DNA from 3 places in the Arthrobacter sp. MDT2-3 genome. Region 3 is predicted to be linked to each of the others. Evidence: riboswitches for the same ligand, from Rfam matches in the RefSeq annotation. Region 3 holds a riboswitch; each other region holds the start of a gene.

Region 1 (3,269 bases), on a different contig from region 3:
GCGTGAGCCGACGCCGAAGCTGGCCCGGAGGGAACCGGAAGGAAGCCCGAGCCGCTTCAGCAGCGGGTGCGCGCAAAAGCGGCCGTCCCGCAGGCCTACGCCATGTTCCGCGGACAGGTAGGCGGCCACGAGACCGGCGTCGTAGCCTTCCACGGAGAAGTTGACCACGCCGATGGTGTCCGTATCCGGGTTGGTGTCCTTGAAGATCTGGTGCACGGTCACGCCGTCAATTTTCTGCAGGCCTTCCACCAGGAAGGAGCGGATGGCCGATTCGTGGGCGTGCCACTGTTCCTGGTCCAGGCCGGCGATCACCTGTGTGGCGCGGGCCAGCGTTGCTGCGCCAAGGACGTTGGGCGAGCCGCCCTCATGGCGGGCAGGGCCGGTGGCCCAGCTGACGCCGTCGAGCCTGGCTTCCTTGACGGCGCCGCCGCCTGCGAGGTGGGGCGTTCCGGCGTCCAGCCAGTCGGCGCGGCCCACCAGCACACCGGTACCGAACGGTGCGTAGAGCTTGTGGCCGGAGAAGGCGAGGTAGTCGACGCCGTCCGCGGCGATGTTCACGCGGCGGTGCGGCGCAAGCTGGGCCGCGTCAACCACAATCCGTGCGCCGTATTCGTGGGCGAGCGCGGCGAGGGCCCGAATGGGAAGAATTTCACCGGTGACGTTGGAGGCGCCGGTGACGGCGAGCAGGCTCACCCCGCCCTGCTCCAGTTCAGCGCGGACGGACTCGATGGTCCCGGCGATGGTGTCAGCGGCAACGATGCTCCGGTGGGGGACACCCTGCCACGGCAGCAGGTTCGCGTGGTGTTCGATGTCCAGGTACAGGACGTCGCCGTCCGGACGTCCGTTCGTCGCGGGCAGGCAACCGGCCAGCAGGTTGAGGGAATCGGTGGTGTTGCGGGTGAAAATCACCGAGTCGTCAGGGCGGCCGCCCACGAAGTCCCGAACAATGCTGCGTGCGTTCTCGTAAACGGACGTGCTGATCTGGGACGCGTAGCCGGCGCCACGGTGGACGCTCGCGTAGAAGGGCAGGATCTCGTTGAGGTAGGCCGAGACTACGGAGAGGGCGGGAGCCGAGGCACCATAGTCGAGGTTTGCATAGCGGACGTGCCCGCCGGAGATGAGGGGCGCCTGGATTTCCGCACCTGTGACGGCAGCAAGGGGGCGGCCGGCGACAGCGCGGCGGGCATCAAAGAGGGCAGCGGCTTCAGCCTGGATGGGCTGGGCGGCGGCGTTGGGGGAGACGGTGGCAGTTGTCACAGAGACCTCACTTCGAAAAGGACCCCCTGCTCCGGGAATCCGCGCTTGCCGCATCCGTTCCGGACCGGCCTGGTCGTCACCCGGGGCACCCCACCGCGGTTGGAGGGTTGCCGGCCAGCAAACCGGGGTTTCGCGCTGGCACTCGTGACCTGGTTAAGAGCGTAGGACATGGGGCAGGAAGGTTTGAAGCCGGCTCAAATGTTAAGCGCTTTGTTACGCCTGCCGAAAAGTGCTGCTTTGGCCGAAGAAACGACGGCGGGCGCCTCCTTTAGGAGCCGCCCGCCGCTGATTGTTCGGTGAAGGTGCCTAGAGGAGATCGTCCAGGTCAGGGTTCAACCTGCGGAGTACCTCGGAGTGCAGGATGGAGTTCGTGGCCAGCGCGTTGCCGCCAAACGGCCCGTCCTCCCCTTCCAGCGAGGTAAACCGGCCACCCGCTTCGACCACAATCGGCACGAGTGCCGCCATGTCGTAAAGGTTGAGTTCGGGTTCGCAAGCGATGTCCACCGCGCCCTCGGCCACCAGGCAGTAGGACCAGAAATCGCCGAAGGCCCGGGTCCGCCACACGTCCTCGGTGAGGCCCAGGAAGTTGTCCAGATTGCCACGTTCCTTCCACCCGCCCAGGCTGGAGTAGGACAACGAAGCGTCCGAAAGGTTGGCGACATTCGAGACGCGGAGCCGGGTGGCAGCAGCCAGCGACCGTCCCATGTAGGCGCCCATGCCCTTGGCCGCCCACCAGCGCTTGCCCAGGGCGGGAGCACTCACCACTCCAACAACGGGCTCGCCTTCATCCACCAGGGCGATCAGGGTGGCCCAGACGGGGACGCCGCGGACGAAGTTCTTGGTGCCGTCAATGGGGTCGATGATCCAGCGGCGGGACCCGTGGCCGGTGCTGCCGAACTCTTCACCGAGCACTGCATCACGCGGACGGGAGCGGGACAACTGGCCGCGGATGGCTTCTTCTGCCGCCTTGTCCGCGTCGGTGACCGGCGTCAGGTCAGGCTTGGTCTCCACCTGGAGGTCCTGGGCCTTGAAGCGGCTCATGGTCTGGTCATCCACGGAGTCTGCCAGGACGTGCGCCAGGCGCAGGTCATCGTTATAGCTTGAAGCGGGTTGGATCATGGTACCAAACTACCGTCTGCGCGCGGTTCTGCTGGGAGATCGGCACCGTCAGTTGACGCTGCCCAGTTCCTTCGCCTCCTGCGCCTCCAGCCGCGGGTCGGTGCCCAGGAGGCGCCGCAGGGATGCCAGCCGGGCTTCTCCGGTGGCGCCGGCATGCCCGCCGCCCACCCAGGCGTCCAGCCCGCAGTTCACTGCCGTGGCGGTGTGTTTGCAGCCGCGTTCGCAGTCCTCGATGCCGGGGGAGAGGTCCGGGAAGGAGCGCAGGATCCGGTCCGGGTCCACGTGCGCCAGGCCGAAGGAACGGATGCCCGGGGTGTCGATGATCCAGCTGCCGGCGGGTGCGTCCGCCAGCCTCAGGGCCAGCGCCGACGAGGACGTGTGGCGGCCCCGACCCGTCACCGCATTAACCCCGCCGGTGGCACGCTCCGCACCGGTCAGCGCGTTCACCATGGTCGACTTGCCAACGCCCGAATGCCCCAGCATGACTGTCACTTTTCCATCCAGATAGCCGCGGAGTTCCGCGACAGCCCCACTGTCCAGGCGTGCGGACAGTCCGTCGTCCGAGCGGGCATCGATCCCAGATGCGGTGGAATCGGCCGTCCGGCTAATGATCACGGGGAAGTCGAGGTGGGTGTAATTGGACAACAGCTCCGCTGGATCCTTGACATCCGCCTTGGTGACCAACAGGATCGGCTCAATCCCGGCGTCGTACGCCGCCACCAGGGCGCGGTCGATGAAGCCGGTGCGGGGCTCGGGGTTGGCGGCCGCCACGACAACTACGAGCTGGTCCGCGTTGGCCACGACTGCGCGTTCCACGGGATCGGTGTCGTCCGCGCTGCGGCGCAGGAGGGTCCTGCGGTCCTGGATCTTGACCAACCGGGCCAGGGTGTCCG
Region 2 (3,269 bases), on a different contig from region 3:
TTGCCGGATAAGAGGAGGGCGGCAGCACCAGCCACGTGCGGAGTAGCCATGGACGTTCCACCGAGTGACGCCGTGGCCGTCGTGGAAGTGTGCCAGGCGGAGCGGATGCCTACACCGGGCGCGTAGAGGTCCACGCATTTGCCGAAATTTGAGAAGGAGGCCTGCCTGTCGAAGGAATCGCTTGCCGCTACTGTGACGGCGGAGGGCGTACGGGCTGGAGAAGCCGTGCAAGCGTCAACGGCGTTGTTCCCGGCTGAAACAACGGCCGGAAGGCCGTTGGTGATGATGGCCTGGACTGCTGCATCGAGCACGCTGCTGGTGGGTCCGCCGATACTCAGGTTGACTACGGCCGGGGTGCCAGGTCGGTGCTGACCGGCAACCCAGTCGAGCCCTGCGATGATGTCCGAGTAGACGCCGGAGCCATCACATTCGAGTGCCCGCACCGGAATAAGGGTGGCGGATTTGGCCACGCCATGGACGGCGCCGCCGATGACTCCTGCCACGTGCGTGCCGTGGCCGTTGCAGTCGCTTGATCCCAGGCCGTCAGCCTTTGCTGTCCATCCAGCGCTGACCCGGCCGCCGAAATCAGCATGAGAAGCGAGGATCCCGGTGTCCACAACGTATACGTTGACACCCTGTCCGGAGGCGGCAGGTGTGTAGGAGCCGGAGAGCGGCAGTGCCTGTTGATCGATCCGGTCGAGGCCCCACGGCGCGTTGCGCTGCACCTCGGATACTGTGACAGCGTGGTCCGGCTCCACCGTTGCGGCCCGGCCCGAGCGGAGCAGGGCGGCAGCCTGCCCCGGGCTGGCTTCGATAGCAGCGCCCTTCACTGCCTTGGTAAAAGTTCTGTTGACGCCAATTCCCTGGGCGCGGAGGGCCGTCACCTCCGCCGCGACGTCCTTGCCCGGAGCGAATTGGACAAGGTAGCGGCCGCTTTCACCCGCAGCAGCGGAAGGAGCGGCGTGCGCTGCGGACGCCAGCCAGGGACCGGCTGCCACCGCGCCTGAGCAGAGGGCGACGGCGGAGAGCAGGACGGTGCGACGTGCCAGGCGAGAGAATTGGGGCAACTGAATGTGGTCCTTTGGGTGGAAGAAGAAAGGCGAGGTGACGTGTTCCCGGCTCAAATCTAACGGGGGATTGGCGGCAAAGGGTCAACCTTCGCTCAATCCTGCGCATCTTCTGCGGAACCTTGGGAAATCAACATGTGCGCCTCCTGGCTCCACCCCGTCAAAAAGTGTCGTCCAGCAACAGGGCGGGAAGTCACAACCGGTCACACTCGTGGCGACGGGCACGTGGAGTTCCTAGACTGGGCCCAGGTTATGAGCGCCAGCGCCAAGCCCCGGCTCGCTGGCCGGCAACCCTCCATCCGCGGTGGGGTGCCCCGGGTGAGGACCTGGCTGTCCGGCAATGGCCGGATGGCAAGCGCGGCCCGCGGTGCTTCGAGCATGCCGGGCCCATGTCAAAGGAGCCTTGAATGTCTAACGGATGGTCTTTCGAAACCCGCCAGATCCACGCAGGACAGGAGCCGGACGCTGCGACGGGTGCCCGTGCCCTCCCCATTTACCAAACCACGTCCTTTGTTTTCCCCAGCGCTGAAAGCGCCGCGAACCGTTTCGCGCTTGCCGAGCTGGCGCCCATCTATACCAGGATCGGCAATCCCACGCAGGAAGCAGTGGAACAGCGGATCGCCAGCCTCGAAGGCGGCCTGGGAGCCCTGCTGCTCAGTTCCGGCCAGGCCGCTGAAACTTTTGCGGTGCTGAATATTGCCGAGTCGGGGGACCACATCGTGGCCAGTCCGAGCCTTTACGGCGGCACCTACAACCTCTTCGCCCACACCCTGAAGAAGTTTGGCATCTCCGTCACGTTTGTGGCGGACCCGGACAACCTGGACCAGTGGCGCGCTGCAGTGCAGCCCAACACCAAGCTGTTCTTCGGCGAGGTTGTCTCCAACCCGCGGCAGGACGTCCTGGACATCGAAGGCGTGTCCCAAGTTGCGCACGAGGCCGGCGTGCCCCTGATTGTGGACAACACCCTCTCCACCCCGTACCTGATCCGGCCGCTGGAATGGGGTGCTGACGTTGTGGTGCACTCGGCCACCAAATACCTGGGCGGCCATGGTTCCGCCATCGCCGGCGTCATCGTGGACTCCGGAAATTTCGACTTCGGCAAGGACCCTGCGAAATTCCCCGGCTTCAACACCCCGGACCCCACCTACAACGGGTTGGTGTATGCCCGCGACCTCGGCGCTGACGGTGCCCTGGGTGCCAACCTGTCATACATTTTGAAAGCCCGGGTGCAGCTGCTGCGCGACCTTGGCTCGGCAGTGTCGCCCTTCAACGCCTTCCTTATCGCCCAGGGACTGGAGACGCTGAGCCTGAGGGTGGAACGTCACGTCGCCAATGCCTTGGACGTTGCCCAATGGCTGGAAACGCGTGACGACGTCGAATCCGTCGCCTACGCCGGGCTGCCGTCCAGCCCCTGGTACGAGCGCGGACGCAAGTACGGACCCAAGGGTACCGGCGCGATCGTGTCGTTCAACCTCGCTGGCGGCGCCGAGGCGGGCAAGCGCTTTGTGGACGCCTTGGAGCTGCACTCCCATGTGGCAAACATCGGTGACGTCCGTTCCCTGGTGATCCATCCGGCGTCGACCACCCACAGCCAGCTCTCGCCGGAGCAGCAGGTGGTTGCCGGCGTGAATCCCGGCCTGGTGCGGCTGTCAGTGGGGATCGAGCACATCGATGACATCCTGGCGGACCTCGAGGCCGGCTTCCGGGCGGCCAAGGAGGCCACTGGCGCCTAGCCGTACCCAGGGCACCAGCGCGGCGGCGGGCCGGGGAAGTCACAACCAGTCACACTCTTGGCGGCAGGCAGGGCCTGTTTCGTACACTCGAACCAGGTCATGAGTGCCAGTGACAGCCCCGGCTTGCTGGCCGGCAACCCTCCTTCCGCGGTGGGGTGCCCCGGGTGAAGACCTGGCCTGCCGGTCATTCGACGGCGGGCAAGCGCGTAGAAGAGGTCTTGCCATGACGGTTACCGTCACCCGTACTACCGTCCCCGAACACGGGATTGTCCGCTATGCCTCCATCGGGGGACTGAAGCTGGAAGCCGGCGGATACCTGCCGGACGTCACCCTGGCCTACGAAACCTGGGGCACACTCAATGAGGACGGCAGCAACGCCGTCCTCATTGAACACGCTCTGACCGGCAGCACCCACGTAACCCGCGGCGACACAGAAGAACCCGGCTGGTGGGAACAACTCGCCGGGCCG
Region 3 (3,269 bases):
TACCAGTTTAGCAAGCCCTGCGAAACGAAACGCCGGTCCCGCGCACCCAATCCAAGCGGGGCACGGAACCGGCGGTTTGCGTTTTCTGTTCCGGGCTACCAGAGCCGCTTGGTGGCCCGGCGCGCACCCTCGCCCAAGGCTTCCAGCTTGGCGAAGGCGATCTGCGGGTGGACCCTGCCGCCCAGGCCGCAGTCGGTGGAGGCGATGACGTTCTCCCGGCCCACAACGTCTGCGAACCGTACGATCCTGTCTGCCACCAGGTCCGGGTGCTCCACCACATTGGTGGCGTGCGAGACGATACCCGGGATGATGACCTTGCCCTCGGGGAGCTTGGTCTCCTCCCAAACGCGCCACTCGTGCTCGTGGCGGACGTTGGCAGCCTCGAAGGAGTAGCCGCCGGCGTTGATCTGCAGCATCGTGTCCACCAGGTCCGCAAGGGGAAGGTCGGTGGTGTGCGGGCCGTGCCAGGAGCCCCAGCAGAGGTGGAACCGAACCTGCTCCTCGGGAAGGCCGCGGAGGGCGTAGTTCAGGGCTTCCACGCGGATTTGGGTGAACTTCAGGTAGTCGGCCACACTCGGCTCGGGGCTGATCTGGTCCCAGTTCTCGGCGATGGAGGGATCGTCGATCTGGAGGATCAGGCCGGCGTCGATGATGGCCTTGTACTCTTCACGGAGCGCGTCGGCGCAGGCGTAGATGTATTCCTCCTCCGTGGCGTAGTACTCGTTGGTGATGCGTGAGGCGCTCCCGGGGGAGAGTGCGGCAACAAACCCTTCCTTCAGACCGGCGGCGGCCAGGCCTGCTTTCAGGTTTGCAATGTCGGAGGCGACGGCGTCCTGGCCCGTGTAGACGAGCGGTCCAGTGACCTTGGGGAAGGGCTTGGGGCCACCGGTGAAGATGCCGCTGGTGGGATCGTTGTAGGCCTCTGCAAAGTGGGTGCGGTCGCGGCGATGGATGAAGCCGGTGAGCTGTACGTTGCCCGGGGTGGATTCCTTCGGTTCAACCGCCCACTTGGCGTCGTTGTCCAGTTCCAGCCCGCCCATGCGTGCGAAGGAATAGGACCACCATGCGCCATAGTCCACAGCGGCGGACATCGCGTGCCCGTATTCGCCGTCGTTGGGGATGTCGATGCCGAGGCCCTGCTGGCGCTGGACCAGGTCCACCACGGAAGCGGTAAGGAGTTCGTTGAAGCCCCCGACATCGGAAGGTTTCTCTTCGCGGGCGGCGTTGGCGGCGATCAGCTCAGGGGTACGCGGCAACGATCCGGCGTGGGTGACGCGGATGTGGTCTGTGTTCAGGGACATGCTGGATTTCCTTTCCATCGGTCCTGGCAGTAGCACCTTCGCAGGCAGGACGTACCTGCACTCTGTGGGGTTGCTGCGGCGTCATCGATCCAGGTCTCTCGGCCGCTCCGGATGGGCACTCTCACTTAAATGCACCGGTACGCCCGGGAGCAAATCCGCTTTCGGATTGTGTCGGCGGGGACACGAGGGCCGGAGCTTTCAGAACGTAATAACTGGCTGCAGATTGGTGTCACCTCATTGACAGCCTTTGTCGAGGTTGGTTGTCTTTTGTCACAGCCCGCGATGGGGGACATGGCGGGCTGGACGCACCTAATGCACTCGAAAGAGGTACCGCACCGTGAGAAAAACCCTGGCAACCTTCAGGACCCTGGCAGTTTCCGGAGCCCTGGCACTGGCAGCAGTAGCCGCGCCGGCACCGGCGATGGCCGTGGGCGAAGGCCCCAACTATGACGGCAACGGCCAGATCACCACATCGAAGCTTGCCACCTACGAGCAGATGGTCTCCTTCCTCAAGGACCAGGACGCCCGCCAGGGCGCCATGGAGCTGGAGGTCATCGGCCAGACCGTGAAGGGCCGGGACATACACCTGGTCAAGTACATGTCGGACCCGGCCAAGCCCACCATCCTTTACCTGACGCAGCAGCACGGCAACGAGCAGCTAACCACCGAGGGCGCGCTGGAATTCGTCAAGCACCTGGGCACCGGCAAGTCCGCAGACATTCTCGGCGGCGCGAACATCCTGATCGTTCCCATGCTTAATGCGGACGGCGCCATGGGGGACGTGAACTTCCCCCTGGACGACTACCTGGCCAAGGGTGACCGCAACATGACGCGGTACAACGCCGAAGAAGTGGACCTCAACCGCGACCACGTAGCCAAGGTCCAGCCGGAAACGCAGGCGCTGCACAATAACGTGATGCGCAAGTACCGGATCGATTACATGATCGATCTGCACCACCAGGGCACCCGCAGCGAACGCGACGGCAAGCTGGTTTCCGGGTCCATCTTGTACCCCACCACGCCGAACGCCGATCCCGCAGTTGTTGAAAAGTCCAAGCAGTTGGGCGCCGTCGTCTTCGATAACGTTGACTCCACCGGTTGGGGCCACCTCGGCAAGTACGTCGGCGGCAGCGCCGAAACGATCAGCCGCAACGGCATTGCCGTGGAATACGGGATCGCTACGCTGCTGTTTGAGATGCGTGGCATGTCCGACCACTATCTGGACGGCTACGCCCTGGGGCTCCGTAGCAACGGATACCTGATCAAGCAAACGGTCACCACCCTCACCGCAACCGCCGCAGCAATCGCTGATGGATCAATTGCCGACGCCGACACCTCCTTCTGGGACAGCCTCGCCACCCAGACCTCCCGCCCCGGCGAGGAAGCTGACGACGAGTAGCGTCACCGCTGACAGCCCGCCGCGGTCCTTTGCCGCGCAGGATTCCTTTACCCTGCAAGAAGGACCGCGGCGGCCCAACGAGTGGACAAAGTCCCTCATCGGCTAAACTTGGGTGGTAAGAGCCCCGGAACTCTTGCGTCGCTGTGCCGCCCGCGGACCAGCGAAGGCCGGTCCATTCGGGGCATTCTCATGAACGGCGCTGCACCAGGCCGCCACGTTGTGGCATGGCACGGGCAGCCCGAACGAATGGGGGAGGATCCCATGCCAGCAATTGTGATCGTAGGAGCCCAGTGGGGCGACGAAGGAAAAGGCAAGGCGACCGACCTGCTGGGCGGCCGCGTTGACTACGTCGTCAAGCCCAACGGCGGCAACAACGCCGGGCACACCGTCGTCGTAGGCGGTGAAAAATACGAACTCAAGCTGCTTCCGGCAGGCATCCTCAGCCCCAACGCGGTACCCATCATCGGCAACGGCTGCGTTGTTAACCTCGAGGCGCTGTTCCAGGAGATCGAAGGCCTCCAGGCCCGCGGCGCCGACACTTCAAAGCTTCGCGTCTCTGCGAACGCACA

What was found. Region 3 has a riboswitch for S-adenosylmethionine ahead of AC5RUQ_RS04740 (cobalamin-independent methionine synthase II family protein). Riboswitches for the same ligand answer to the same signal wherever they lie in the genome.
Region 1: it holds a riboswitch for S-adenosylmethionine, as region 3 does, so the genes downstream of both, AC5RUQ_RS06640 (aminotransferase class V-fold PLP-dependent enzyme) here and AC5RUQ_RS04740 (cobalamin-independent methionine synthase II family protein) in region 3, are expected to answer to the same signal.
Region 2: it holds a riboswitch for S-adenosylmethionine, as region 3 does, so the genes downstream of both, AC5RUQ_RS10860 (bifunctional o-acetylhomoserine/o-acetylserine sulfhydrylase) here and AC5RUQ_RS04740 (cobalamin-independent methionine synthase II family protein) in region 3, are expected to answer to the same signal.

Annotation. Positions count from the first base shown of each region.
Region 1 covers NZ_JBNHFS010000002.1:215,326-218,594, reverse strand. Annotated here, with positions in the region: gene AC5RUQ_RS06640 (aminotransferase class V-fold PLP-dependent enzyme) at 1-1,257, opposite strand, end outside; SAM riboswitch class IV at 1,294-1,407, opposite strand; gene hisN (histidinol-phosphatase) at 1,564-2,376, opposite strand; gene rsgA (ribosome small subunit-dependent GTPase A) at 2,425-3,269, opposite strand, start outside.
Region 2 covers NZ_JBNHFS010000003.1:165,660-168,928, reverse strand. Annotated here, with positions in the region: gene AC5RUQ_RS10865 (S8 family serine peptidase) at 1-1,067, opposite strand, end outside; SAM riboswitch class IV at 1,316-1,431, shown strand; gene AC5RUQ_RS10860 (bifunctional o-acetylhomoserine/o-acetylserine sulfhydrylase) at 1,475-2,800, shown strand; SAM riboswitch class IV at 2,896-3,011, shown strand; gene metX (homoserine O-acetyltransferase MetX) at 3,024-3,269, shown strand, end outside.
Region 3 covers NZ_JBNHFS010000001.1:1,011,206-1,014,474, forward strand. Annotated here, with positions in the region: gene AC5RUQ_RS04740 (cobalamin-independent methionine synthase II family protein) at 96-1,301, opposite strand; SAM riboswitch class I at 1,313-1,419, opposite strand; gene AC5RUQ_RS04745 (M14 family zinc carboxypeptidase) at 1,639-2,700, shown strand; gene AC5RUQ_RS04750 (adenylosuccinate synthase) at 2,962-3,269, shown strand, end outside.